DNA from 3 places in the Quadrisphaera oryzae genome. Region 3 is predicted to be linked to each of the others. Evidence: predicted binding sites of a transcription regulator. Region 3 holds the regulator's gene; each other region holds the start of a gene.

Region 1 (9,424 bases), on a different contig from region 3:
GCACGCTGGTGGCCTCGAACACCTCGATGTCGCTGCTGACGCGCTCCACCATGCCGCGGGCGGCGAGGAGGTTGTACAGACCCCGGGTGCGGGAGACGTCGTGGTAGGCGAGGTCGAGGCGGGCGACCCGGGCGTCGGACAGCGACAGGCCGTGGCGCGCCTGGTAGCGCTCGACCAGCTTGAGCTTGATGACCCAGTCCAGCTCGCGGTCCACCAGGGACAGGTCGCCCTCGCGCACGGCGCGCAGGCCGCGCTCCCACAGGTCGAGCACGCGCTTGTCGGTGCTGGAGCGGGTGCCCTCCTCGTCGATGAAGGCCTTCGCGCGCTCGAGGTACTCCTCCTGCACCTCCAGGGCGCTGGCCTCGCCGCCGTTGGCGAGCTTGAGCATCCGCCGCCCGGTGGTGTCGTGGCTCACCTCGCGGATGGCGCGGATGGGGTTCTCCAGCGACAGGTCGCGCACCGCGACGCCGCTCTCCAGCATCCGCAGGACGATGTCGACGGCGCCAGCCTTGAGCATCGTGGTGGTCTCGGACATGTTCGAGTCGCCCACGATGACGTGGAGGCGGCGGAACCTGTCGGCGTCGGCGTGGGGCTCGTCGCGGGTGTTGATGATGGGCCGGCTGCGCGTGGTGGCGCTGGAGACGCCCTCCCAGATGTGGTCGGCGCGCTGGGACAGGCAGTAGACCGCCCCGCGCGGCGTCTGGAGCACCTTGCCGGCGCCGACGAGCACCTGGCGGGTGACCAGGAAGGGGATGAGGACGTCGGCGAGGCGGGAGAACTCCCCCTGGCGGGGCACGAGGTAGTTCTCGTGGCAGCCGTAGGAGTTGCCGGCGGAGTCGGTGTTGTTCTTGAAGAGGAACACCTCCCCACCGATGCCCTCCTCGGCGAGGCGCCGCTCGGCGTCCACCGTGAGCCCCTCGAGGATCCGCTCGCCCGCGCGGTCGTGGATCACGAGCTGGCGCACGTCGTCGCACTCGGGGGTGGCGTACTCGGGGTGGGAGCCCACGTCGAGGTAGAGGCGGGCGCCGTTGCGGAGGAAGACGTTGGACGACCGCCCCCACGAGACGACCTTGCGGAAGAGGTAGCGGGCGACCTCGTCGGCGGACAGGCGGCGCTGGCCGTCCGCGGCGCAGGTGACCCCGTACTCGGTCTCCAGACCCAGGATCCGGCGGTCCACGATCGCCACAGTACGTCGGCTGCACGGCCGCGCGAGGGCGGGGCGCGCACGCGGGCGCTGTCGGTGGTCGCCGGTACCGTCCGACGGGGGCTCCCCTTGACTTCGACACTGCGCCGCATCATCGCAGGTCAGGGCTTCGTTGATGTTGCTGGATCGAACGCCTGTCGGTATCATCTGGAGCGTGGACGAGACCCCCGCGAGCGCCCTCGTGGCGGCGAGCGACGGGCTCCCGCAGCCTCCGGCGCGGACGCGCCGGACCCGGTCGCAGGCCCGTCGTCGTCGTGCGGCCCTGTCCGAGCTGCCACCGCGCGGCCCCGCCCGGCGCCGGCACGACGCGACCCGGCGGGACGTGGCCCGGCGGGGCCTGCCCGGTCCGGCCGGCATGGACCAGGCGCTGCTCGACCAGGTGCTCACCGCCCGCGCCGTGCCGGACGAGGAGTGGGTCTGGGACGCCGCGCTCAGCCGGTGGCGCGTCGCCACCGACGCCGACGACGCCCCGTGGATCTCCGGGGACGTCTCCGGCCTGCTCGAGCACCCCGACGACGCTCCGGTCGACGTCGTCCTCGACGACGGGCCCTGTCCCTTCCAGCAGCACAGGACCGCGCAGCGAGCCGCTGGTGAGTTCGAGCGCTGGCTCGCTGAGGACGCCGACGACGACGAGCGCCGCCGCGTCCGCGCCGTCGTCGCCGAGCGGGTCGCCCTGCACGCCGCGAGGAGGCACGCCCACAGGCTCCGCACCCAGCAGGCCGCCGTGGGGCGGGCCCAGGGCAGCCAGGTCCGCATCCTCGCAGCGATGGCGCCGCTGTACCGAGCCGCCGTGCACCACCCCGACAGGGAGCCCGACGACCAGGACGACCTCGACGACTCACCGGGCGGGTCCCGCGCGCAGCGCCAGCGCGAGTCGCTGGAGGCGTTCGGCCTGACCGACCTCGTCACCGAGGTGGCGCTGCTGCTCGCGTGGACGGAGCACCGCGCCGGCAAGCAGGTGCGGCTGGCCGAGCACGTGGTCGGCTGCCTCCCGCGGACCCTGGAGCGCCTGGAGGCCGGGCGGCTGGACCTCGCCCTGGTGACGGTGGTCGCCGAGCAGAGCCTCGACCTCGACCCGCAGCTGGCGCTCGAGCTCGACGAGGAAGTCTTCGGCCCCGACGGCTCCGGGCTGGGACTGAACACCGCCGAGCTCAAGGACGTCGTCGACGAGGTGGTGGCCCGCAAGGACGCCGCCGCGGTGCGCCGCCGGTCGCGCCGGAAGGTGTCGGCGCGGTCGGTGGTCATGCGGCCCCTCGGCGACGGCATCGCCCAGCTGGTCATGACCGGCCCGGCACCCGCCGTCGTCGCGACCTACGAGCACCTCGACGCCGTCGCCGGGCTGAACCTCGCCGAGGCGCGCCAGGCGATCTCGGAGGGGCGACTGCCCGCCGACGGCGGCGACCCCTACGCCAACGGAGTGGACGGGCTCGGCGGGGCTCCGGACGGTCCGGAGGCTGACGCCGCCGTCCACGACGCCCGGCGGATGCCCGCACACCGCTTCGACGCCCTGGCCACCGCGGTGCAGGGCGCCTCTCCCGCCGAGCCGGGCGCCCCGCGCCCGCAGACGACGCTGGAGCTGCACGCGGCGCTGTCCACGCTGTGCGGCGAGGACGACCAGCCCGGGTGGCTGGAGGGCCTCGGCTGGGTGCCCGGGTGGCTGGTCCGCCAGGGGCTGACGTGGGAGCGCTGCCGGCTGCGGCGTGTCCTCACCGACCCCTTCACCGGCTACCTCGTCACCGTGGACGGGCACACGTACCCGGCGAGCTGGCTCACCGACCCGGGGCCACCACCACCCCCGCGCACGCGCCCGGGGCCGCCGCCGGGCACCCCTCCCCGCGGTCCGGGAGCGGCCCCCACGACCTTCCACGGGCGCCCCGTCCAGCAGGTGCCCGGCACCCCGCACGAGGACGACGACGACCCGCCCGCCCAGCCCGACCAGCAGTCCGACGAGCATCTCGACGACCTGCACGACGACGTCGTGCTCGCTCCCGAGGCCGACTCCCCCGTCCCCTGCACCGACGGCACCTGCTCCCCGGCCAGCCCCTCGAGCTGCCCGGTCGCGAGCGTCGGCGGTGGCCGTTACGCGCCTCCCGCGGCACTGGCCCGGGTGGTCCGACGGCGGTGGGGCCGCTGCGCCCACCCCGGGTGCCGGCGCCGCGCCACGGCGTGCGACCTCGACCACGTCGTCCCTCACCGCCGCGGTGGCCCCGCCGCCGGCGGAGGGAGCACGTGCGCCTGCAACCTCGAACCGAAGTGCCGGCGCCACCACCTGCTGAAGCACGGCGGACGGCAGGACCCGTCCCGCCCCGATGACGGGTGGGTGCGCTGGACCGCGCGCTGGCAGCAGTGGCGGTGCGACCGCGGGTCGTCGCACTGGCGCTCACCGCTGGGCTTCGACCACCACAGCGCTCCCCGCCCCGCGGCGCTCCCGGACGAGCGGTACCGCTTCACACCGTGGCCACCGCGGAACCCCCTCGAGGAGGAGCGCCTCGGACGCCGGCACGCTGGCGCCCTCGACGAGGCGCCGTCGCTCGCGAACGCCCGCCGCACGCACGTCACCTTCCCCGACGAGCCGCCCTTCTAGGCCCCGGCCCCTCGGGTGGCGCCGACGGCATCGGACGGCGATGGGCGCCTCCGGGCGACGATCATGGAGCAGCGCGCCACCTCCTCGCCTGACGTCAGCCCTGCGGGCCCTCGCCAGGGACCGATGCGCACCTCGCGACGATCTGCGGAACCGCGCTGGTCGGTCCGCACCGAACCGGTCCTCCTCTGACACGACCCGCCGTCAGGACGGTCGCCGAGGACCAGCGTCGCGACGCACCACGGCTGCACACCACGACGGAATTCCCTGCGCATCCTCGTGCGGCTCGACGGTGTCGCTGGATTCCTTGATCGTCGTCGAGGCGCGTGCCCGGTCAGATGAGCGGCTTGACGAGCACCACGAGGCGGACGCCGCGGTCGTCGACGCGGGCGGCGTCACCGGGCCTGTCGCTCAGGCGGTACCCGGCGCGCTGGTACAGCGCGATCGAGCCCTCCGACTCCGCTCCCGTGAACAGCTCCATGCGCACCGCACCCGCCTGGCGGGCCTCGTCCTCGGCCGCGCCCAGGAGGGCCTTGCCGAGCCCCCGTCCCTGCGCATCCGGGACGACGACGAGCCTGCCCACGTGCCCGACGAGCGGGCCGTCACCGTCGTCGTCCTGCCCGCCGGGCAGATCGCCGGGCAGGTCACGGGCCAGGTGGACGCGGACCGAGCCCAGCACCCGGTCCGGCTTCCAGTCCGACCAGGCACCGGCCTCGGCGACCACGACCCGCTGCGCCGGGTCGTCGATGGCGGCGCGCACGTCGGAGAGCGTCTCCCGCAGCGGCGGGAGCAGCGGGTCGCCGTAGCGCTGGGCCTCGCTGACGAACGCCGCCAGCGAGACCACGAGCACCTCACCGGCGTCCGCCAGCCGTGCGCGGCGCAGCCGCCACCCACCCACGCCAGACCAGCCCTGCGAGGGTCAGTCAGCGGGCGGCAGGTCGACGGTGCTGCTGGGCAGGCCGGTGTGCCCCGCCTGCCCTGCGGCGGGCGCGGACGCGGGAGCGCCCTCGTCGCTGCCGTCGATGACGGCCTGCAGCACCAGTCCCTCGAGCCGGCGGAAGGTGCGCCGCGGCCGGGCGCGCTCCAGCACCGCGACCTCGAGCTGGTCGGCGCTCAGCGTGCGCGCGGGGCCCCCCGCGGGGTCGGGCGCCAGGGCGCGCAGCGCCAGCGCCAGCACACCGGGCAGGTCGAGGTCGGCGCGCCAGCCCTCCCGCAGCGGCCCGACGACCGCCTCGGTCTGGCCGCCGATGATGACCACGCCGTGCTCCTCGGCCACCGAGCCGTCGTAGGTGAGGCGGTACAGCTGGTCGGTGCCCGGCTCCGGGCCCACCTGCGCCACCACCACCTCGACCTCCAGCGGCTTCGGCTCGCTGGTGAACACCGCACCGAGGGACTGCGCGTAGGCGTTCGCCAGGCCGCGGGCCGTGACGTCGGCGCGGTCGTAGGAGTACCCGCGCAGGTCGGCGTAGCGCACCCCGGCGACGCGCAGGTTCTCGAACTCGTTGTACTTGCCGACCGCTGCGAAGCCGATCCGGTCGTAGATCTCGCTGACCTTGTGCAGCGCCTTGGACGGGTTCTCCGCCACGAAGGCGATGCCCCCCGCGTACTCGGCCACCACCACCGACCGCCCGCGGGCGATGCCCTTGCGGGCGTAGTCGGCCTTGTCCCGGATGAGCTGCTCGGGGCTGACGTAGAACGGCATGCTCATCGGCGGCGCCCCTCCTGCTCGGCGGTGCGGTCGGCGATGACGGCGGCGGCGACGGCGCCGAGCTCGTCCTCGCCCACCCGCACGTAGCCCTCGGCCGTGACGACGGCGACGACCGGCCAGATCCGGCGCACGACGTCGGGGCCGCCGGTGGCGGAGTCGTCGTCGGCGGCGTCGTAGAGGGCCTCCACGGCCACCCGCACGGCGCCGTCGGCGTCCAGCCCCGGGCGCCACAGCTTCTTGAGGGCCCCACGGGCGAACAGCGAGCCGGAGCCGACGGCGTGGTGCTCGTGCTCCTCGTAGCGGCCGCCGGTGACGTCGTAGCTGAAGATCCGGCCGGTCTGGCGGGCGAGGTCGTACCCGGCGAACAGCGGCACCACCGCCAGGCCCTGCATGGCCAGGCCGAGGTTGCCGCGCACCATGGTGGCCAGGCGGTTGGCCTTGCCGTCCAGGCTGAGCAGGGCGCCCTCGATCTTCTCGTAGTGCTCCAGCTCCACCTGGAACAGGCGCACCAGCTCCACCGCCAGGCCCGCGGACCCGGCGATGCCCACGCAGCTCCACGCGTCGGCGGGGAAGACCTTCTCGATGTCGCGGCTGGCGATCATCGACCCGGCCGTGGCGCGCCGGTCACCGGCCATCACCACGCCCCCGGGGAAGGTCAGCGAGACGATGGTGGTGCCGTGCGGCGCCAGCTGCTCACCCGCTCCCCCGTGCTGCGCTGTGGCGGCGCGGCGGCCGGGCAGCAGCTCGGGGGCGTGCGCGCCGAGGAACTCGGTGAACGAGGAGCTGCCGGGCGTGGTGAACGCCGGGGGCAGGGGAGCTGCCGTCACTGGCCGCCCTTCTGCGTGTACTGGCGCACGAACTGCTCGGCGTTGGACTCGAGCACGTCGTCGATCTCGTCGAGGAGGGCGTCGACGTCGTCGGTCGACGACGCGGCCGAGTCCTCGCCCTGGGCGCCCGAGCGCGGGAGCGGCTCGACCTCGTGCTCGACCTCGTCCTTGTCGCGCCGCGACGGGCGCTGCTGCTCCTGACCTGGCACCGGTGCCTCCTCCAGGTGACCGCTCGGCTGGCCGGCGCACCCACGGGGTGGGGTCCGGTCGTGCTGCGTCGATCGTAGGCGCGGGCGCCGACAGCGCGACCGGCACCCGGCTGATCGGCGGGCTCCCCCCTGCGGACCTGGCAGCATCGGGGCCGTGCCAGAGCAGCCCGACTCCCCCGCCGAGGTCCCCGCCGAGGTCCCCACCGAGGTCCCTGCCGAGCTCCTCGAGGCCCGCGAGGGCACGGGCGCCGCGTTCCCGGCCGCGCTGGCCGCCCACGCCCGCCGCTCCGGCGCCCTCGCCGACGCCGCCGCCTGGTGGAGGTCCGAGGAGCTGTCGGTGCGGCAGGTCGGGCTGGAGCTGTCCGCCGTCCTGGCCGGCCCCGCGTCCCCCCTGCCGCTGGCCGACCGGGAGCGGGCGCGCGAGCAGGTGGCCGAGCAGGCGGCGCAGGCCGCCACCAGCCCCGACGCCGACCTGCGCTGGGCCGCCGCGAAGGCCCTCGGCGCAGCCGGGCCGTCGGCGGCCGCGCTCGACGTCCTCGTCGTCCTCTCCCGCGACGGCGACCCGGACGTGCGGTGGCAGGCCGTGGCCTGCCTGCCCCTGGCCCTCGGCGCCGACGGCGCCTGGCTGGACGGTGAGCCCGGGCAGCGCGTGGTGACCGCCCTGGTGCGCGCCACCGAGGACGACGACGCCGACGTGGCCGAGCAGGCCGTCTTCGCCCTCGCCGAGCAGCTCGACCCGACCGGCGCCGCCGCCTCGGCCGCGGTGGCCGACGCCCTGGCCGCCCGCCTGGACGCCCCCGGGGAGACCGGGGGCCTGGCCGCGCTGGGCCTGGTCCGCCGCGACGACCCGCGCGCCGAGCCCGCCGTGCGCGCCGCGCTGAGCGGCGCCCTGGCCGACCCGGACTCCGAGCTGGACGAGCCGTGGCTGACCGCCGCCGACCTCCTGCCGGGTCTGGTGGCCCTCGCCGCGGACGTGCGGGCGGCGGGGAGGATGGAGGCATGAGCCCCCGCGTCACCGCCTCCAGCGAGCACACCGCCGCCGTCTCCGCCCTCCAGCTGCGCAGCGCGCTGGCGGACTACACCGGCGCCCGCCGCGAGGCCATGCCGGAGGCGTACAGCCAGTACCGCGTGGAGTCCGGCGGCACCGGCGCCGGCACCCGGGTGGGCTGGCGCTTCCAGGCAACCAAGAAGCGCGTGCGCGAGCAGCTGGTGGAGGTCTCCGAGGAGCCCGACGGCACCCTCGTCGAGCGCGACACCCGCTCCTCGATGGTCACCCGCTGGGTGGTCGCCCCCTCCGGGATGAGCTCGTGCACGGTCTCCACGACGACGACGTGGGACGGCGCCACCGGCGTCGGCGGCTTCTTCGAGCGGACCTTCGCCCCGCTGGGGCTCAAGCGCGTCAACGGCGAGCTGGTCGCCAACCTGGAGAGCCGGCTGAAGGGCTCCTCAGCGACCTGAGAGGGCGTCCACCAGCGCGGCGGCGTCGGGGCACCGGTCCAGGAGCGCCTCGGTGCCGGCCCGGGTGCCGCGCAGCGGTTCCAGCATCGGCACCCGCTGCAGCGCTCCGCGGCCGGGCACGTCGAAGATCACCGAGTCCCAGCTGGCGGCGGCCACGTCACGGGAGTACCGGGCCAGGCACTGGCCCCGGAACCACGCCCGGGTGTCCTCGGGGGGCTCGGTGCTGGCGACCTCCGCCTCGGCGTCGGTGACCAGCTCCTCCACGGCCCCGCGGGCGCGCAGCCGGGCGTGCAGGCCCTTGGCGGGGTTGACGTCGGCGTACTGCAGGTCGATGAGGGCCAGGCGGGGTGAGTCCCAGGCCAGGCCGTCGCGGTCGCGGAAGCCCTGCAGCAGCCGCAGCTTGGCCACCCAGTCCAGCTGGCCGGCCAGGCGGAACGGGTCGGCCTCGAGGTCGGTGAGCACCCGCTCCCAGCGGGCCAGCACGTCATCGGTCTCGGCGCGGGCCGCCTCGTCCGGACCGCCGCCGCGGGAGGCGACGTGGGCGCGGGCCGCCTCCAGGTAGCGCCACTGCAGCTCGACCGCGGTGAGCTGGCTGCCGTCGGCCAGCCGCACCCGGTGGCGGAGCGACGGGTCGTGGCTGACGGCGTGCAGCTCCGAGACCGGGGCGGAGACCACGAGGTCCGGAGCGGTGCCGGCCTCGACCATGTCGAGCACCAGCGCCGTGGTCCCCAGCTTGAGGTAGGTCGCCACGTCGCAGAGGTTGGCGTCACCGACGATGACGTGCAGGCGGCGGTAGCGGTCCGCGCTGGAGTGCGGCTCGTCGCGGGTGTTGATGATCGGCCGCTTGAGGGTGGTCTCCAGGCCGACCTCGGTCTCGAAGTAGTCGGCGCGCTGCGACAGCTGGAAGCCGGGCTCCTCGCCCCGCTGCCCCAGGCCCACGCGGCCGGCGCCGCACACCACCTGGCGGCTCACGAAGAACGGCACCAGGCCCCGCACGATCGCGCCGAACGGGGTGGTGCGGGCCATGAGGTAGTTCTCGTGGGTGCCGTAGGAGGCGCCCTTGCCGTCGGTGTTGTTCTTGTACAGGTTCACTGGGTCCAGCCCCGGGGAGGCGGCCACGCTCGCCGCCGCCCGGCGCATCACCAGCTCCCCCGCGCGGTCCCACCGGACCGCCGCCAGCGGCCCGGTGACCTCCGGGGAGGAGTACTCGGGGTGGGCGTGGTCGACGTAGAGCCGGGCGCCGTTGGTGAGGACGACGTTGGCGCTGGCCGGGTCCTCCCCCGCACCGGCGGCGCCCACGCCCGCGCCGTCGCCCGGGTCGCGGCGGCCGGGGGCGTCGGTGAGCTGGCTGGAGTGGGCGGCGCTGCGGGGCACCTCGTAGCCGCGGGCGTCGCGCAGCGGTGCCTCGTCCTCGTAGTCCCACCGGGGCCCGCTGCG
Region 2 (9,424 bases), on a different contig from region 3:
CAGCGGAGCGGCCACCCGGGAGGACCTGGAGGACGTCGCCGCGGCGTGGCGCCGCTGGGCGGCGGCGCCCGACGGCTGGATCGCGCTCCTGCACGGCGAGCTGCTGGTGCGCCTGGCCTGAGCCGCTGGTCGGCGGGTCGGGGGTCACGACGGTGGGGCGCCGGCACCCCCTCGTCCAGCGCCACGCCGATGAGTCCGGCGGAGCGGCCCGGTCCACCTGGCGTCCGCACCGCACCACCGGCAGCAGGGAGCCCGCCGTGGGCATCATCAGCATCGCGCTCTTCGCCACCCTCGACCTCGTCGGGCAGGCGCCCGGCGGTCCCGACGAGGACCCCGACGGCGGGTTCGCCTTCGGCGGGTGGCAGGCACCGCTCGTCGACGAGGTCTCCGGCGCCCAGGTGGACGCCGCCTACGAGGGCGTCGACGCCCTCCTGCTCGGACGCCGCACGTACGAGATCTTCGCCGACTACTGGCCCCGCGTCGACGCCACCTCGGGCGGCGGCTTCGCGGCGCTGTTCAACAGCATCCCCAAGCACGTCGCCTCCCGCGGCGCCCCGGACCTGTCCTGGGCGGGCTCGGAGCTGCTCGGCCCGGACCTGCCCGCCGCGGTGCGGGCGCTGCGCGACAGGCACGAGCACGTGAAGGTGGTCGGGAGCCTCGACCTCGTGCAGACGCTGCTGGCCGAGCGGCTCTTCGACGTCGTCGACCTGTGGCTGCACCCGCTGGTGCTGGGCCGGGGCAAGGCGGTCTTCGCCGGGGGAGCGGTGCCGACGAGCCTCGCGCTGCTGCAGCCGCCGGCCACCAGCCCGCGCGGGGTGGTGCACCTGCGCTACGGGCTGGTCGACGGCGTCCCCGGGACCGGGGACATGAGCGAGCTCTGAGGCGTCGTGGTCGTCGCCCGCCCGTCTCCTCAGGCGGGCCCGACCAGCCCCGACGTGATGGCCGCGGAGGCGAGCACCAGCGGTATGCCGCCGCCGGGGTGGCTCGACCCGCCCACCAGCAGCAGCCCGGGCACGCGCGAGCGGTTGGCGGGGCGCAGGAACGCCGCGCGCGCCCCGTTGCTGGAGGACCCGTAGATGGACCCGCCGACGCTGCCGGTGGCGCGCTCCAGGTCCGCGGGGGTGCGCACCTCGCGCCACAGCACGCGGTCCCGCACGTCCAGGCCCCGGCGGGCCATGACGGCCAGCACGTGGTCGGCGTAGGCCTGCGCGAACCCGCCGGCCCGCCAGTCGACGCCGGCGCGCGGGTCGTGCGGGCTGTGCCGCGGGGCGTTGACCAGCACGAACCACGCCTCGGAGCCGTCGTCGGGGCGCAGCGCCGGGTCGTCCGGAGCGCTCACGTAGACCGCCGGTTCCGGGACGGCGCTCGGCCGCCCGCGTCGTCGTCCTGAGCCGAAGACCGCGTCGAACTCGTCGTCGTAGCCCGCGCCCTCCAGGGGCGGGAACAGCACCGTGTGGTGGGCCAGGCCGGGGGTGCGCCCGCGCAGGGCCAGCAGCAGCACGAACCCGCTCAGCGACGGGGTGGTGGCCGCCAGACCGGCCCGCGCCCCGCGGGTGCCGCGGCGGGCGGACGGCGGGAGCAGGGGGCGCTGCCCGGGTGGGGTGCGCACGCCGTGCAGGGCGGAGGCGTCGGCGTTGACGACGACGACGTCCGCGGCGAGGTGGCGGCCGCCGGCCAGGCGCACGCCGGCGGCCCGACCGCCCTCGACGAGCACCTCCTCGACCCGCTCCCCGGTAAGGACCCGGGCGCCGCGCTCGCGGGCGCGGTCGGCGACGGCGTCCACCACCCGGCGCAGCCCACCGGGGACGTACCAGGAGCCCCCGGTCAGCTCCAGGTGCAGCACCGAGGCCAGCGCCGCGGGCGCGCGGCGCGGGTCGGAGCCGGTGTAGGTGGCCATCCGGTCGACCAGGGCGACGTGACGGGGGTCGTCGAGGTGGGCCTGCGCCAGGGCGCGCAGGGAGGTGCCGGGCGCGATGGTCGCGACGTCGTGCAGCCCGCCGGGGCGCGCCGCGAGCGCCGCGAGGGTGCGCGCGCCGTGCAGCGGCCGGCTGAGGAAGGGGCCCTCGGTGGCGTCCCAGATGCGGCGCGCGCGCTCCAGGAGGCGGCGCCAGCCGGGGCCGAGGTCGTCGTCGAGGTGGAGCCGGCTGCCGTCGGTGAAGCGGTGGTCGGTGGGCGCGACGGGGCGCAGGTCGAGGTGCTCCTCCAGCGGCGACCCGGTGGCGGCGAAGAGGCGGCGCAGCTGGTCGGGCCAGGTCAGCAGGCTCGGGCCGGTGTCGAAGGCGAAGCCGTCGCGCTCGAACCACCCCAGCTTGCCGCCGACGGTGTCCGCCTGCTCGCAGACGGTGACGTCGTGGCCGAGGGCGGCCAGACGCGCGGCAGCGGCGAGCCCGCCCAGGCCCGCGCCCACGACGATCACCCGGGCCACGTCCGCCACGGTAAGCGCCCAGGCCCCGGTTGGTGCGGGGTGGCCCCGGTCCCGTGGGAGTGGACCAGGGCCACCCCGCACCAACCGAGGAGTGGACCGGAGCCACCCAGTGCGCTGCTCGGCTGGCCCAGGACGGCGACGATCGCGCCCAGGTGCAGCCAGCCGCCGCCGGGCGCTGGGGCGTCGAGGCCGCCGCCGGTGCTTCAGGGCAGCGCGCGGCCCTTCCAGGCCAGGCCGCCGCGGCGGCGCAGCCGCCACGACCGCACCACCAGCGAGCACAGCACCGCCACCGACGCCGGGTGCGCCAGGGCGTCGGGCCAGGCCCGGCCGCCCGTCCGCCGCGCCGCGACCACGCGCGACGCCACGCCGGCGCCGTAGCCGACCAGCCCCGCCACCCGCCCCCCGCGGCCGCCCAGACCGGTCGCCGCGGCGACCGCCGGCAGCACGAACACTGCGCCCAGGGCCACCACCAGCCCGGCGGCACCCGCCGGGGACCCGGTCGCCGACCACAGCGACTTCGCGTACCCGTCGCGCACGGCGGGCCAGCCGTCGTACATGCGGCAGGTGGCCAGGTCGGTCCCGTCCGCGACTCCGCCCCGCCCGCCGGCGGCCTTCACCGCGCGGACCAGGGCGACGTCGTCGAGCACCTCGGACCGCACGGCGGCGAAGCCGCCCGCGCGCTCCAGCGCGGCGGCGTCCAACGCCATGAGCTGCCCGTTCGCGGCGGACAGCGACGGCCGCGGCGAGCTCTCCGCCAGCCGCAGCGGCAGCGTGGCCAGCCAGCTCCACTGCAGCAGCGGCTGCACCAGCCGCTCGGCAGCGGTCACCGCCTCCTGCCGCGGGTACGGGCTCACCAGCGAGAGACGGTGGCGGCGCAGCAGGTCGACGCTGGCCGCCAGGGCGAGCGGCGCCAGGCGCACGTCGGCGTCCAGGCACACCAGCACCGATCCGGTGGCCGCCGCCGCCAGCTGGGCCAGCGCGTGGGGCTTGCCCAGCCACCCCGGCGGCAGCGGCGCGCCGGTCAGCACCCGCACCCGGGGGTCGCCGCCGGCGGCCCGCTGAGCGGCCTCCGCCGTGCCGTCGGTGGAGCCGTCGTCCAGGACGAGCACCTCGAGGTCGGGCACGCCCGTGCTCGCGAGCACCGCGGCCACGCAGCCCGCCACCTGGTGGGCCTCGTCGCGCACGGGCAGCAGCACGCTCACCCGCTCACCGACCGCGGGCGGGTCGCTCACCGGGCGCCGCAGCAGCGCGGCGTTGACGGCGGTGTGCACGGCGACGACGACGGCCCCCGCGCTGGCCGCCCCGACGAGCCGGACGGCCCTGCCGCCCCTCACGTCGTGGGGGAGCGTCGTCGCAGGTGCGCCAGCGCCGGCAGCGCCACCAGACCCATGGCCGCGAACACCCACAGCGCCACCCACGGACGTCCGAAGAAGGCGGCGTTGCCCAGCGCCGACCCCAGCCACGTCCACCCCAGCAGCAGCGCGGGAGCGCCCGCGCCGATCGCCGCGCTCGCGGGCACCCCGGGCCGCACCGCCCGCGGGACGCCGACGTGCAGCACCGCGTGCACCACCAGCGAGACCAGCAGCCACCCGGCGTAGTTGGTGAGCGGGATGCCGGGGACCCCCGGCAGCGACGGCTCGGGGTGCAGCCAGCCCCAGTGCCCCGCGGCGACCATCTGCGGGTCGAGCGAGAGGTCCCACGCGGTGAGCACCCACGCGGCCAGCGGGACCGCCACCCAGTGCGGCACCGGTCCGAAGCGCTTCCGGAGCAGGTCCACCACGGAGCGCCCGGCGAGCATCGTCGGCCAGGCCATCATCAGCCAGGCCGCGGGCACCACCGCGGGCACGCCGAGCACCTGCGGCCCGAGCGTGCCGGCGTAGGCGTACTCGCCGAAGGGGAAGCCCGTGGCGACGCCCACCGCCTCGGCCACCAGGCCCACCCCGCCCGCGCCCAGGGCCAGCACCACCGCGGCCCTCACCCCGTGCGTGGCGACGGCGCTCACCAGCGACGCCGCCGCGAAGACCAGCACGCTCACCACGGTGGCGGTGGTCAGCACCTGCCCGGACAGCAGCGGGTGGGCCACCTGGACGACGACGGCGACGGCCGCGAGCACCAGCGCCGCGCGCCGCGCGCCCGCGGCGGCCAGCGGCGGGCGCGGGCGCGGGGCGGCATCGCCAGCGGTGCCGGCGGTGCCGGAGGGGACGGCGCTCACGGGGACACCCCCCGGTGCGTGCCCTCCAGGGACCGGACGGCGAAGCGGGCGAAGAGCTCCTCGGCGTACCAGCGCTCGCGAGCGGTGCGCTCGACCACGTCGCGGTGGGCGGCGCGGCCGTGCGCGAAGTCGCGCAGGGAGGCCGCGTCGTCCCAGAGGCTGAACGTGCCCTGCAGCCCCATGGGCGCCTCCCCGATGCCGACGGCCAGGCGCAGGCCGGGCACGGCGTGCAGGTCGGTGGAGACCGGGGGGACGGCGCCCCAGAAGGAGCGTCCGCGCCCGAGGCGGATGCGGGCGCGGGTGATGCTGGCGATCCCCGCCCCGCCCCCGGAGGCCGCGGCGCGGGTGGGCACCGGGTCTCCGAAGGGCTCCCGGCCCGACCACCGCCCGCGGCTGGCCACCGGCACCATCTCCACCCGCAGCCGCTCGGCGGCCAGGCGGTCCCAGGCGCGCACCGCGGGGGAGCGCTCGAAGGCCAGGGCGCCCGCGTCGTCGTCCCAGGTGGTGAGCACGGCCCAGTGGTGGGGGTCGGCGTCGCGCGGGGTGAAGGTGCGCCCGTCACCGGTGCCGAGCAGCTTCCAGAACGCCGCGCCGCTGGCCCGCAGGTGGCGCCGGTCCAGCGCCATGCGGGCGACGGCGGCCGGGACGGCGGGGGAGGGGACCCGCCACAGGTGGAGCACGGCGCAGGCCGGGACTGCGCGCTCGGAGACCACGGAGGCACCGTAGCCGCGACGCCGGGCATCAGCCCTCCCCAGCGGCGCGCACCGGCTGGCCACCGAGTGCTCACCGGTGCGTCGTCGCAGGTGGGAGCGGGTTGTCAGACCCCGGTGGCAGCGTCGTCGCCGTGGACAGCGGGTTGACGGGGAGCGAGATCAGCGCTTCACTGCTGCTGTCGAACGGATGTTCGATGTCGGCGGGCGCGGCCTCCGGGGAGGGGAAGCCCCGGGGCCGCGCCGCCAGTGCCTCAGGAGGAGGAGCTGTGAGCCGGTCGTTCGACGAGGTCGTGCACGTGAAGGTGGCCGAGGGCGGGTCGGGAGAGCCGTCCGCGTTCGTCTGGCGGGGCCGCCTCTTCGTGGTGCGCGAGGTGCTGGCCACCTGGAGCGCGCGCCTGCCGTGGTGGCAGGGCGTGGCGGCCAGGGCGCTGCGCGGCGAGGCGGTCGAGGTGCGAGGCAGCAGTGCGCTCGCCCGCGAGCCGGGAGCCCGGGTGGCGGGACCTGCTGCTGACGAGCAGGTGTGGCGCGTGGTCGCCAGCGCCGGGTTCGGGGCGGAGCCCGGCACGTTCGAGCTGGCCGGCGAGCCCGCCGGAGACGGTGGTGCCGGCAGCGGTGACGCGCGCTGGCGCCTCGTCCGGGTGGTGGACTGACGTGGCCGCCGTCCGGCCCCGCCGCACCGGTCCAGCGGGCCGCACCACCACCCGCACGGGCGAGGGCGCCGTGCCCGCCGCGCGGCCGCCGGCGCCGGCGGGTGCCGTCCGGCTGCTCGAGCGGGCCGCCACCGAGCTGTCGCTGGCGGCCTCCGCGCTCGACCCCGCTGAGCGCTTCGTCGCGGCGCACCTGGCCGCCCTGCGCGCCGGGGCCGCCGTGGTCGCCGCCCGCCAGCTGGTCGGGGGGCGTCGTCGCGGTCCCGTCAACGTGTGGGAGTCGCTGCTGGCCCTGGCGCCCGAGCTGGAGGACTGGGCGCTCTTCTTCGGGGCCGCGGCCGAGCGCCGCGCCGCCGTCGACAGCGGTCGCGGACCGGCCGTCGAGGCGTCCGAGGCGGACGCCCACCTCGCCCGCGCCGAGGCGTTCACGGGCCAGGTCGCCGCGCTGCTCGACGTCCGGGTCTGGCTCGGCGGTCTGCCGCTCGCCGCCTCCTGAGCTCGACCGGGCGCGGCACCGACCCGGGGACCCGATGGGTCCGAGGGCCGCGTTCGGTCGTGGTGGTGCCGCGGTGTCCGGCCGAGCAGGACAGAGCGTGACCCCCGCCCACCCGACCCCGCCGCAGACCCCTGGGGCGTCCGCACGTTCCGGTGCGCGCCTCGACCTGCGCTCCATCACCCTGCCGACGCTCGTCACGCCGCTCGTCACGCCGCTCGTCACGCCGCTCGTCCGGGAGGGCCGGCGCCTGTGTCGAGCGCGCTGCGCCGCGCCGAGGTGCCGGATCCTGGCGTGAAGCGTCGGAACTGGCGTGTGGTTCCGACGTCTCGTGTCGGGGTCGCGACCCAGCACCTGACCGTGGTCAGTCCGGGAGTGACCACGGTCAGGTGCGGATGCGTCGGTCCTGGAGCCTCCACCGCAGGTGACCTGGGTCAGTTCCGGAACTGACCCAGGTCACCTGCGGTGGAGGCTCGGGGCTCGGGCGGCTGCTCGCCTGGCGGACGGAGGCCGGCATCGGCGGTCAGGCCGGCACCGCCGAGCCGGGCCGGTGTCGATCGGTGACGGCCTTCCGATCGAGGGCAGCCGGTGTTGATCGGTGACGGCCCTCCGATCGAGGTCGAGCCGTCTCAGCCGGTGGCGCGAGGCCGCGAGGTCACGGCGGACAGGGGGGCGGTGACGTCCTCGAGGGACTTGCCCTCGGCGTCCACCGCCAGGAACGCCGCCACCACGCCGCCGATGACCATGACTGCCGCGCCGAGGAGGTACCCGATGAACAGCCGGGTCACGGAGGGGTCGTACAGGCTCCCGATGAGCGAGGAGTAGAGCAGCGGGGCGCCGGCGCCGCAGAGCTGGGCGATGGCGAAGAAGATGGCGATCGCCTTGGCCCGCACCTCCATGGGGAACAGCTCGCTGGCGGTGAGGTAGCCCGAGCTGGCGCCCGCCGAGGCGAAGAAGAAGATGACCGCCCACGCGATGGTCTGGGTGACGGCGTTGAGCACGCCCGCGTTGAAGAGCACGGCGGTGACGGCCAGGAGGACCCCCGAGAGCAGGTAGGTCCCGGCGATCATCTTCTTGCGGCCCCAGGTGTCGAAGAGCGGGCCCAGTGCGAGCGGGCCGATGAAGTTCCCCAGGGCGAACCCGATGAGGTAGAGCGGGGTGTTGCTGGCGGCGACCCCGTAGTACGCCGTGAGCACGGTCGTGTAGGTGAAGAAGATCGCGTTGTAGAGGAACGACTGCGTGATCATCAGCGTGGCGGCGAGCGCGGCTCGCGAGGGGTAGGTCTTGAAGAGCACCCGCGCCAGGGTGAAGTACCCCTGCGTGGGGGCGGGCCGGACCTCGATGGCCTTGGAGTCGTCCACGGGGGCCAGGTGCTGGCCGCTCTCCTCCACCTGGCGCTCGATGGCGGCGATGTTGTCCTCGGCCTCCTGCTCGCGACCGTGCATGAGCAGCCAGCGGGGGCTCTCCGGCAGGTGGCGGCGCAGGAAGAGGATCGCGATGCCCAGGACCGGGCCGATGAGGAACGCCACCCGCCAGCTCCAGCTGATCGGCATGGTGTCGAGCAGGAGGTAGGTGCCCAGGGTGGCGATGATCGAGCCCGCCCAGTAGGTGCCGTTGACGCCGATGTCCACGCGGCCCCGGTAGGGCGCCGGCATCATCTCGTCGATGGCCGAGTTGATGGCCGCGTACTCCCCGCCGATGCCGGCGCCGGCGATGAACCTCGTGAGGTACAGGAAGACCAGGCCGGAGACCTCTCCGTTCCACGTCAGCGCCGTCAGGGCGTTGCCGCCGAGGTAGACCAGCAGGGTCAGCATGAACAGCTTCTGGCGGCCGAGCGCGTCGGAGATCTGGCCGAAGACGAGCGCTCCGACCACCTGGCCGACCAGGTAGACGGTGGCGATGAGCCCGGTCTCCGTGACCGACATCCCCAGCGCGGCCTTGTCCTGCAGGATCGGGTTGAGAGCGCCGGCCACGGTGATCTCGAGCCCGTCGATGATCCAGGCGGTGCCGAGCGCCATGATCATCCGGGTGTGGAAGGGCGCCCAGCGCATCCGGTCGATGCGTGCGGGGATGAGGCTCCTGATGGAGCCCTCGGTGCCCGCGGGGGCAGCGCTCGCGGTGGACATCGATCTCCTCCTCCGTGCCGCGTCCTCGACGACGGCGCGACGCTACGCCCGGTTGTCGTCAGCAACCACTCGAAGTCGTCGGCCCAGGTCGGGGACGGGTCACCCGCCTGGAGCAGTGCCTGCAGCGGTCCCCCTGCGCGGGGTGTCGCTGGGCGTGTAGTGTCCCTGGAGTCGAACAGGAGTTCGACCAGGCCGACCTTCCCCGGTCTGCTGCCCCGCGGAGCTCACCGCGGGCCGGTCCGGGGAGGAGCGAGGTGCCGCCGTCACAGCCCGCCCGCTCGTTCACGCACCTGCACGTCGCCTCCGGGTGGAGCCTGCAGCACGGCACCGACACCCCGGCGGCCCTCGCCGAGCGCGCCGCCGCCGACGGCCAGCGCGCCCTCGCGCTCACCGACCGCGACGGGCTGCGCGGCGCGGTCAAGCACGCCGTCGCGTGCGCCCAGGAGGGTCTCGTCCCCCTGCTGGGGATGGACCTCGCCGTCGAGCCCAGCGACCTGCGTGTGCACAACTGGGGGCACCTCCCGCTTGCGGGGGACCATGATCACGGGAGTGCTGGGGGACGAGGCAGGACGCCGGTGCGCGGCGGAGCCGCCGTGGACGCGCGGCTGCCCCGCGTCGTCGTCCTCGCCCACGGCTCCAGCACCTCCCTGACCGCGGCAGCGGGCTGGACCCCGGACCCGGGCGACCCGCCGCTGCCGGCCGGTGCGGGCTGGGCCCGCCTGTGCCGGCTGTCCACCGCCGCCCACGCCCGCGGCGAGGCGCCCGGCTCGCTGAGCGCGGTCGGCGGCCGACGCGGCACCCCGGTGAC
Region 3 (9,424 bases):
GTGGACAGCCGCAGCGGCGCCACCGCGATCCGGGCCAGCATCCAGGGGTGCCCGCGCGCTCACCCTTCCCTGAAGACCTCGAACAGCGTCCCTTCACCGTCGCCGAGGCGCTGCGGCGCGGCGTGTCGCCGCGCGTGCTCGAGGGGCCGCGCTTCCGGACGCCGTACCGCGGGGTGCGGGTTCCCGCCGCCCTCGCGCCCTCCCGGGCCGCGGACCTCGTCGCCGCGTCGCTGGCGCTGCCGCCGGGAGCCGCCTTCAGCGGCTGGACGGCAGTGGAGCTGACGGAGCTCCCCACGCCGCGCTTCCAGCGCACCCCCGGGGCCGGCAGCATCGAGGCCGTCTCCGCCGGCGCACCCGTGCGGATCAGGGGCCTCGTCTGCTCCACCGGGCTCGACCCGCACCGCGTGCGGATCGTGCGGGGAGGACCTCACGCTGCCGAGATCGTACCGCTCCTCGCCCCGGGCGTCCGGGGCCTGCGCGTCCAGGAGCCTGTTGACGTGTGGTGCGACCTCGCCCCGGTGTTGCCGCGCGTCGACGGGGTGGCGCTGGGCGACGCCGTGCGCCGGCACTGGGCCACCGAGGAAGACCTCGACGCAGCGGTCGCGGTCCGAGGAAGCCGGCCCGGGGTGGTGGTCCTGCGGGAGCGGCGCTCCGAGGTGCGGTGGCGGGTGGACTCGCCCATGGAGACCGAGGTCCGGCTGCTCCTCGTCGACGCCGGCCTCCCCGAGCCTCGCTGCGGACGCCCGCTGCGCGAGGGCGGTGTCTTCTACGGCCTGGTGGACATGGTCTGGTACGCACAGCGCGTCGTCCTCGAGTTCGACGGCGACGTCCACCGCACGAAGCGCGGCCAGTGGCAGTGGGACAAGGCCAAGCGGCGCCGTCTGCGTGACGCGGGGTGGACGGTCGTCGAGGTCGTCGCGGATGACGTGCGCCGGACGCCGGAGCAGCTGGTCGATGAGGTGCGCCGGGCGCTGCGGGGCGAGCTCGCCGCGTGACCACCACTGGCGATCATGCAGAAGCCCCGCGCCCTCGGCGCAGAAGTGCGGGTCTCCTGCAAGATCGAGGTGGAGCGCGCGGGGGCTGTGGACGAACGGGGCCGGGTGTCCGGCGCGCTGCGTAGGGTGGCTCGGTGCCGAAGCCCAGCCGCGGAGCCGACCCCTCCGACCTGCTCGACGCCGCCGTCGCGGCGCTCGGCGGGGCCCCGCGCGAGGGGCAGCAGAAGATGGTCGCCGCCGTCGCCCAGGCGGTCCGCTCGGGCCGCCACCTGCTGGTCCAGGCCGGGACGGGCACCGGCAAGTCCCTGGGGTACCTCGTGCCGCTGGCCGCGCACGCCGCCGAGACGGGCACCCCGGGCGTGGTCTCCACGGCCACGCTGGCGCTGCAGGCGCAGGTGGTCGACCGGGACCTGCCGCGGCTGAGCGAGGCGCTGCGCCCCCTGCTCGGCCGCGAGCTCACCTGGCAGACGGTCAAGGGCCGCGCCCACTACGTGTGCCGGCAGAAGCTGGTGGGCGGCTTCCCCGAGGACGAGCCCGAGGCGCTGCCCGGCATGGAGCTGGTCGGCGGCGCCGAGCGCGCCACCGACCGCCGCGCCGCCGCACCCACCGCGACCAGCCAGCTCGGTCGGGAGGTCGCCCGCCTGCACCGCTGGGCGCAGGACACCGAGTCCGGAGACCGCGACGAGCTGGTCCCCGGTGTCTCCGAGCGCGCCTGGCGGCAGGTGTCGGTGAGCTCTCGGGAGTGCCTCGGCGCCACGCGCTGCCCGATGGCGGAGGAGTGCCACGTCGAGCTGGCGCGGGCGCGGGCCAAGGAGGTGGACGTGGTGGTCACCAACCACGCGCTGCTGGCCATCGACGCCGTCGAGGACGTGCAGCTGCTGCCCGAGCACGACGTCGTCGTCATCGACGAGGCGCACGAGCTGGTCGACAGGGTCACCTCCGTCGCCACGGGGTCGCTGTCGGCGGCGGCGGTGGCGCAGGCAGCGACCACCGCCCGCCGCCAGGGCGGCCTCGACCCGACGTGGGCCGAGCGCCTGCGCGTGGCCTCCGATGACCTCGGCGCCGTGCTCGAGGAGGCCCCCGTCGGCCGCTACCCCCGCGGCCTGCCCGAAGGCGTGCGCCTGGCGGTGGCGGGCGTGCGCGACGCCGCCCGCGAGGCCCTGTCCGGGCTCAAGGGCGAGGGAGGGTCGTCGGGCCAGTCGGGGAAGGACGACGACGGCGAGGCGGCGGCCGGCAAGCAGGTCGCCCGCGCCGCGCTGAGCGAGGTCTTCGACGTGGCCGAGCGGCTCGTCGAGGTCCAGCCCGGTGCCGACGGCGCGGGCGAGGACGTCGCGTGGCTCGAGGCGCCCGGCGCCTGGCGCCGTGACGCGGCGGGCGAGGAACCCCGCCCCCGCGTTCTCCACGTGGCCCCGCTGAGCGTGGCGATGACGCTGCGCGAGCACCTGTTCGGCGGGTCCACGGTGGTGCTGACCTCCGCCACGCTCACGCCGGGCGGGTCCTTCGACGCCGCCGCCGGTGCGCTCGGCCTGCAGGGGGCCGGGGCGCCGCAGTGGACCGCGCTCGACGTCGGCAGCCCGTTCGACCACGCCCGGCAGGGCATCCTCTACGTGGCCAAGCACCTGCCGCAGCCCGGCCGGGAGGGCCCGGTGCCGGAGGTGCTGGAGGAGGTCGAGCAGCTCGTCGTCGCCGCCGGCGGCCGCGCGCTGGGGCTGTTCTCCTCCCGCCGCGCCGCCGAGGCCGCCGCCGAGGCCCTCGGGGACCGGCTCGCCCAGCACGGCATCTCCGTGCTCTGCCAGGGCGACGACACCGTCCCCAACCTCGTGCGGGAGTTCGCCGCGGACCCGCGCACCTGCCTGTTCGGCACCCTGACGCTGTGGCAGGGCGTGGACGTGCCCGGCCCGTCCTGCCAGCTGGTGGTCCTGGACCGGATCCCCTTCCCCCGCCCCGACGACCCGCTGTCCTCGGCTCGCGCGGAGGCCGCCGACCGCGCCGGCGGCAACGGCTTCATGGCGGTCTCGGCCACCCACGCGGCGCTGCTGCTGGCGCAGGGCGCCGGGCGGCTGCTGCGCAGCACCTCCGACCGCGGCGTGGTGGCCCTGCTCGACCCGCGGCTGGCCACCAAGCGGTACGGCTCGTTCCTGCGGGCGAGCCTGCCGCCGCTGTGGCCGACCACCGACAAGGAGGTCGTCCTCGGTGCGCTGCGCCGCCTCGACGCCGCAGCGAGTGATCAAGAGGCGGCTGCCAGCGCGTCTGCTTAGCGTCGCTGCATGACCACCCAGAGCGAGAAGAGCAGCCAGACCACCGTCCAGGACGCCACGGCCACCGCCGTCGCCGGCAGCGTGAAGACCTCCGACGGCGTCCTGGAGGCCGCCACGCAGCTGGCGGGTGAGGCAGCGGGAGACCGCACCACTCCCGAGCACCTCATGGCCGCGGCCACCGCCGCGTGCCTCCAGCAGTCGATCGGCATCGCCGCGTCCACGCAGGACGTCGACGCGAGCGACGCCCAGGTCACCGCGCACGTGACGCTGACCACCGCCGAGGAGGCCGGCTACACGAGCCACATCACGCTGGAGGTCAGCGGCCTCGCCGACGACGTCGCCGAGCGCGTGCTGGAGCAGGCCCAGCAGATCTGCCCGTTCACCAAGGCCCTCGCCGGGTCCGACCTCACCGTGCGGCTCGCCGCCTGACCCTGCTGGCAGACTCCCGGTGTGACGCAGCACGGTCTGGAGCAGCACTGGGACCTCGTCGTCGTCGGGGCGGGGCCGGCGGGCTCGGCGGCGGCCCTGGGGGCGCTGCACCAGCGGCCCGGTGCCCGGGTGCTGCTCCTGGACCGCGCGGACTTCCCGCGGGACAAGGTCTGCGGGGACGGCGTGGCCCCGCACGCCCTCGACGTCCTCGAGACCGTCGGCGTCACCGGCCTGCTCGACGACTGGCCGGTGGCGCCGCGGCTGCGGATCTCGGTGGTGGGGGCGCCTGGCGTGCCGGTGGTCGAGGAGGCCATGAGCCGACCGGCCCAGGTGGTGCCGCGCGCGGTGCTCGACGAGCGGATCCTGCGGGCCGCCACCGACCGGGGCGCCGTCCTGCGCCGGGCTCGCGTGCGCGACGTGCTGCAGGACGGCGCCGGGGTCGGCGTCGTCCTGTCCGACGGGGAGCTGGTCCGCGCCCGCGTCGTGGTGGGGGCCGACGGCGCCCACTCGGAGGTGCGGCGGGCCCTGGGCCCGGCGGCCGTGCCGCCGCAGAAGCGGGGGACGACGGCGATCGCGGTGCGCGCCTACGCGCCCGTGCTGCCCGAGCACGACGGCGTGCAGGTGCTCGCCTTCTCCACCGACACCGACCGGCCCAGCTACGCGTGGTCCTTCCCGGTCGGGGACGGGCGCGCGAACGTCGGGTTCGGGCAGCTGGTGGACTCGCGCTCGAGCGCGGGGCAGACGCCCACGCGCGCGCGGCTGCTGGAGCGACTCGAGGAGCTGCTGCCGGGGACCACGGCCGGCGCCGAGCAGGTGGCCGGGCACCCGCTGCCGCTCTCGACAGGTCGCAGCGGTGTGTGGTCGGTGGGCAGGGTGCTGCTCGCGGGCGACGCGGCCAGCCTCGTCAACCCCGTGACGGGGGAGGGCATCTACTACGCGGTCCTGTCCGGCGTGCTCGCCGGGCGCGCGGCGCTCGGAGGTGGCCGCTACGACCGCATGCTGGGCGAGGCGCTGGTCGGGCACCTGCGGCACACGGACCTCGCGGCCCGGCTGGTCCGCAGCGACCGGCTGCTGCACGCGGCGCTGCGCGCCTCGGCCCGGGACACCGGCGTCTTCGACGACGTCGCCGACATCGGCCTGGCCCGCGGACGCCTCACGCGCCGCGTGGTGACGGGGATGGGCCGGGCCCTGCTCGCCGGCTGATCCTCGAGCGAACCGCCACCTGGAGTGGCGGTCCGCTGTGACCTGCGCCACGTTGGGGTGATGTCGACCCGCGACGACGCGGCCGGTCAGCGACCGACGAGCGCCACCCCCTCCGCCAGCACGTCAGTCCTGGACCCCTTCCGCGGGTCGACGCTCGCGGTGCCGCAGGTGCGGGCGCTGCCGAAGCCGCCGAGCCGGTGGCTGCCGCTCATCGGGCCGGGCATCATCGCCGCCGGCGTGGGGCTGAGCAGCGGCGAGTTCGTGCTGTTCCCCTTCATCGCCTCGCAGGTGGGGCTGGTGTTCGTGTGGGCCGCGGTGGTGGGGGTGGTCACGCAGTACTTCGTGACCATGGAGATCGAGCGGTACGCCCTGGCCACCGGCGAGACGGCGGTGACGGGCTTCAGCAGGTTCTGGCCGCACTGGGGCCTGGTCTTCGCCGTCCTCACCTACGGCGCCAACCTGTGGCCGGGGTGGGCCACGAGCTCGGCGACGCTCATCAGCTTCCTCACCGGCGGGACACCGCGGTTCATCGCCATCGGCCTGCTGGTGGCCATCGGGCTCATCCTCACCCTCGCCCCGGTCGTCTACGTGGCGCTGGAGAAGATCCAGATGGTCAAGGTGGCCGCCGTGCTGCTGCTGCTCGTGGTGGGCGCCGTCGCGGCCATCTCGGCGACGGCGTGGCGCGACGTGCCGACCATCGTCACGCAGGCCGGCTTCCCCGCGGCCGAGCTGGGGTTCGCCACCCTCTTCGGCGCCATGATCTTCGCCGGCGCCGGCGGCGGGCAGAACCTCGTGCAGTCCAACTGGATCCGCGACAAGGGCTTCGGCATGGGGCACTACGTGCCGCGGCTGCAGAGCCCCGTCACCGGTGAGCCGGAGGCGGTGCCCAGCACCGGCTACGTCTTCCGCGTCGAGGGCCCCGAGGGGGAGGAGAACCTGCGGCGCTGGCGCGGGTGGTGGCGCTTCGCCAACGTCGAGCAGCTGAGCACCTTCGTCGCCATCACCGTGGTGTCGATCTTCTTCACCTCGCTGCTGGCCTACTCCACGGTCTTCGGCCTCGAGGACCTGCCGAGCGACATCCAGTTCGTCCGGGTGGAGGGCGAGCAGCTGGCGCAGGCCGTCGGCAGCTGGTTCGGCGTCTTCTTCTGGGTCATCGGGGCGTTCTCGCTGTTCGGCGCCGCGCTCGGCATCACCGACTACACCAGCCGCATGGCCGCGGACGTGCTCAAGACCAGCTACCTCAGGGGCGCCGACGAGAGCCGCCTCTACTTCTGGCTCACCTGGGGCCTCGTGGCGATCGGCATCGTGGTGCTGCTGGTCGGCTTCGACCAGCCGATCGCGCTCGTCGTCGTCTCCGCCACCGTCGGCGGTCTCATGATGACCATCTACTCGGCGCTGCTCATCGCCACCAACCGCCGGCTGCTGCCCGCGCCGCTGCGCGTCAGAGGTGTGCGGCTGGCGCTGCTGGTGGCCGCCATCCTCATCTACGGCACGGCGACCGTGCTGACCATGGCCCAGCAGCTGCCGAAGCTGCTCGGCTACTTCGGCTAGAGCGAGCGCAGCACCGTGACGACGCGGCCCAGGACGGTCGCGTCGGTCCCGTCGATGGGGGAGTACGCGTCGTTGCGGGGGAGCAGCTGCACCCGGCCGCCGCGGCGCTGCAGCACCTTGACCGTGGCCTCGCCGTCGATCATGGCGGCGACCACCTCGCCGTTCTCGGCGACGGGCTGGCGGCGCACCACCACGTAGTCGCCGTCGCAGATGGCGGCGTCCACCATGGAGTCACCGACCACCCGCAGCGTGAAGAGCTCGCCCTCGCCGACCAGCTGGCGGGGGAGGGCGAAGACGTCCTCCACCTCCTGCTCGGCCAGCAGCGGCGCACCCGCCGCGATGCGGCCGACCAGCGGCACGAAGGCGGTGTCCTCGCTCTCCGGCACCACGGGGACGGCGGGGCCGCCCTCCTCGCGGCCCGCTCCGCGGCCGGCGTCGACCACCTCGATGGCGCGCGGGCGGTTGGGGTCGCGGCGCAGGTAGCCCTTGCGCTCGAGCGTCACCAGCTGGTGCGCGACGCTGCTGGGGCTGTGCAGCCCGACGACCTTGCCGATCTCCCGCATGCTCGGCGGGTAGCCGCGGCTCGAGACCGACTCGCGGATGGTGTCGAGGACGGCCCGCTGCCGGCTGGTGAGGTCGTCAGCTCGGCTGGAGGTCCCCTTCGGGGCTGTCGTCGCCACGAACGCAGCGTAGTGGATCGAGCACGCGATCTCAAACAGGCGTTCGACCCGCGTCGGGGTCTCGGCCAGGGGGCGCGCAGACCGTACTGTTCCGTCGTGTCCGTCGTGCCGCAGCAGGAGACGCCCTCGCTCTCGAGGGTCGAGGTCAACGGCCTCAACGTCATCGACGAGTCCGAGCGCCGCGGGAAGCCGTCCAGCCTGTTCTGGCCGTGGTTCGCCGCCAACGTCTCCGTCTTCGGCATCGCCAACGGCGCGTTCGTGCTCGGCTTCGGGGTCAGCTGGTGGCAGGCGCTGCTCGCGGGTGTGGTCGGGATCGTGGCGTCGTTCCTCCTGTGCGGGCTCGTCGCCCTCGGCGGCACCCGCGCGTCCGCGCCGACCATGGTGGTCTCGCGCGCGGCGTACGGCGTCCGCGGCAACAAGGTCCCCTCGGCCATCAGCTGGCTGCTCACCGTCGGGTGGGAGACGGTCCTCGTCTCGCTGGCGGCGCTGGCCACCGCCACCGTGTTCACGACGCTGGGCTGGGGCGGCGGAGCGGTCACCAAGGCGGTCGCCCTCGTCGTCGTCGTCGCCCTGGTGGTGGGCGCCGGGGTGCTGGGCTTCGAGGCGATCATGAAGCTGCAGGCCGTCATCACCTGGGTGACCGGCGTGCTGACCGCGGTCTTCCTCGCGCTGCGGGTGCCCGACCTCGACTGGGGCGCGATCACCTCGGCGCCGAACGGCTCCTGGCAGGCGCTGCTCGGCGCGGCCGTGTTCAGCATGACCCTGTTCGGGCTCGGGTGGGTCAACGCCGCCGGCGACTACTCCCGCTACCTGCCCCGGCACTCCTCCCGCCCCGGCGTGGTGTGGTGGACGACGTTCGGCGGCGCCGCCGCGCCGCTGGTGCTGCTGGGCTTCGGGGTGCTGCTCGCGGCCTCCTCGCCGGCGTTCGCGGAGGGCGCCGGCACCGACCCCATCGGCGCCCTGGCCACCGGCCTGCCCACCTGGTTCCTCGTGCCGTTCGCCGTGGTGGCGGTGCTGTCCCTGGTGGGCGGCGCGGTGCTGGACATCTACTCCTCCGGCCTGGCGCTGCTGTCCCTGGGGCTGCCCGCCCCGCGCTGGGCGGCCGCCCTGGTGGACGGCGCGCTCATGGTTGCCGGCGCGGTGTACGTGGTCTTCGTCTCCGCCGACTTCCTCACCCCGTTCCAGGGGTTCCTCATCACCCTCGGGGTGCCGATCGCCGCGTGGGCGGGGGCGGCCGTCGCGGACCTGGTCCGCCGCTCCGGCGCCTACGACGACGCCGCCCTCTTCGACCCCGCGGGCCAGTACGGCTCGGTGCGCTGGGGGGCCGTGGCGCTGCTGGTGGCGTCGTCCGTCCTCGGCTGGGGGCTGGTGGTGAACACCAGCGCCACGTGGCTCGCCTGGCAGGGCTACCTGCTGGGGCCGGTCGGCCTGGGCGGGAAGGACGGCCCGTGGGCCTACGCCAACCTCGGGGTGCTCGCCGCCCTGGCCGTCGGCTTCGTGGGGCAGCTGCTCCTCACGCCGTCGGCGAAGAAGACCCTGCGGACGGGGGCGCTGGCTCGCCGGTGACCAGCGCGCGCAGCTGCGCCAGCGGCAGCTTGGGCGTGCGGTCCTCCGTGACCAGGCCGTTGGCCTCCTGCAGCGTGTCGGCCAGCTGCGTGTAGCACCACCCGACCAGGCCGCCCGCCTCCACGCACGCGTTCGCCGCGCCCAGCAGGTCGCCCAGGCGGCGGGCGTAGTCGCCGGCGTCGGAGGCGGTCGAGTACCCCCACGTCGCGCCCTCGGGCGCCGCTGCGCCATCGACGGCGGGCGTGAAGCGCACCCCGCCGAACTCGCTGAGCACCAGGGGCCGCTCCTCGGCCGCGACGTCGCCGCGCCCGCCGGCCACCCGCAGGCGCCGGCCGTTGGCGCTCACCCGGGCCGAGGACGACGACGGCGAGGGCACGCCCACCAGCGCCGCGGCGGCCTCCGGCGAGCCGTAGCGGCGCACGAGCACCTCCCCGGAGTCGGTGTAGTCGTGCACGGTCCAGAGGTCGGAGTCGGTGTGCTCCCACCCGTCGTTGCTGATGACGGGCCGGGTCGGGTCCAGCGCGCGGGTGAGGTTCGCCAGCGCCGTCGCGTATGCGCGCTCCCCGGCGGAGACCGCGATGTCCTGCACGCCCCAGCTCTCGTTGAGCGGCACCCACGCCACCACGCTCGGGTGGCTCGCGTCGCGGCGGACCACCTCCAGCCACTCCGCCGTCAGCAGGGAGACGGCGCGCGAGGTGTGGGCGTAGGCGCCGGCCGTCTCGGCCCAGACGGTGATGCCGAG

The links. The regulator LexA, encoded in region 3, represses DNA repair genes until DNA is damaged. The targets are predictions, from matches to a motif close to TCGAACANNTGTTCGA.
Region 1: a site for LexA is predicted at 1,331-1,346, ahead of H7K62_RS05625 (HNH endonuclease signature motif containing protein). Genes of this name have one in related genera too.
Region 2: a site for LexA is predicted at 5,530-5,545, ahead of H7K62_RS19735 (DUF6504 family protein). Genes of this name have one in related genera too.

Annotation. Positions count from the first base shown of each region.
Region 1 is NZ_JACNME010000002.1:457,843-467,266, forward strand. Features, by position in the region: gene pafA (Pup--protein ligase) at 1-1,177, opposite strand, end outside; gene H7K62_RS05625 (HNH endonuclease signature motif containing protein) at 1,359-3,788, shown strand; gene H7K62_RS05630 (GNAT family N-acetyltransferase) at 4,120-4,683, opposite strand; gene prcA (proteasome subunit alpha) at 4,705-5,493, opposite strand; gene prcB (proteasome subunit beta) at 5,490-6,320, opposite strand; gene H7K62_RS23580 (ubiquitin-like protein Pup) at 6,317-6,529, opposite strand; gene H7K62_RS05650 (HEAT repeat domain-containing protein) at 6,684-7,532, shown strand; gene H7K62_RS05655 (SRPBCC family protein) at 7,529-7,987, shown strand; gene dop (depupylase/deamidase Dop) at 7,976-9,424, opposite strand, start outside.
Region 2 is NZ_JACNME010000016.1:28,295-37,718, reverse strand. Features, by position in the region: gene H7K62_RS19765 (methyltransferase domain-containing protein) at 1-121, shown strand, start outside; gene H7K62_RS19760 (dihydrofolate reductase family protein) at 258-881, shown strand; gene H7K62_RS19755 (phytoene desaturase family protein) at 911-2,425, opposite strand; gene H7K62_RS19750 (glycosyltransferase family 2 protein) at 2,629-3,759, opposite strand; gene H7K62_RS19745 (carotenoid biosynthesis protein) at 3,756-4,637, opposite strand; gene H7K62_RS19740 (monooxygenase) at 4,634-5,350, opposite strand; gene H7K62_RS19735 (DUF6504 family protein) at 5,617-6,000, shown strand; gene H7K62_RS19730 (SAV_6107 family HEPN domain-containing protein) at 6,002-6,493, shown strand; gene H7K62_RS19725 (MFS transporter) at 7,120-8,616, opposite strand; gene H7K62_RS19720 (DNA polymerase III subunit alpha) at 8,871-9,424, shown strand, end outside.
Region 3 is NZ_JACNME010000005.1:40,795-50,218, reverse strand. Features, by position in the region: gene H7K62_RS23845 (endonuclease domain-containing protein) at 48-995, shown strand; gene H7K62_RS11125 (ATP-dependent DNA helicase) at 1,130-3,253, shown strand; gene H7K62_RS11120 (OsmC family protein) at 3,263-3,682, shown strand; gene H7K62_RS11115 (NAD(P)/FAD-dependent oxidoreductase) at 3,704-4,885, shown strand; gene H7K62_RS11110 (Nramp family divalent metal transporter) at 4,946-6,436, shown strand; gene lexA (transcriptional repressor LexA) at 6,433-7,116, opposite strand; gene H7K62_RS11100 (purine-cytosine permease family protein) at 7,213-8,682, shown strand; gene H7K62_RS23840 (glycoside hydrolase family 2 protein) at 8,630-9,424, opposite strand, start outside.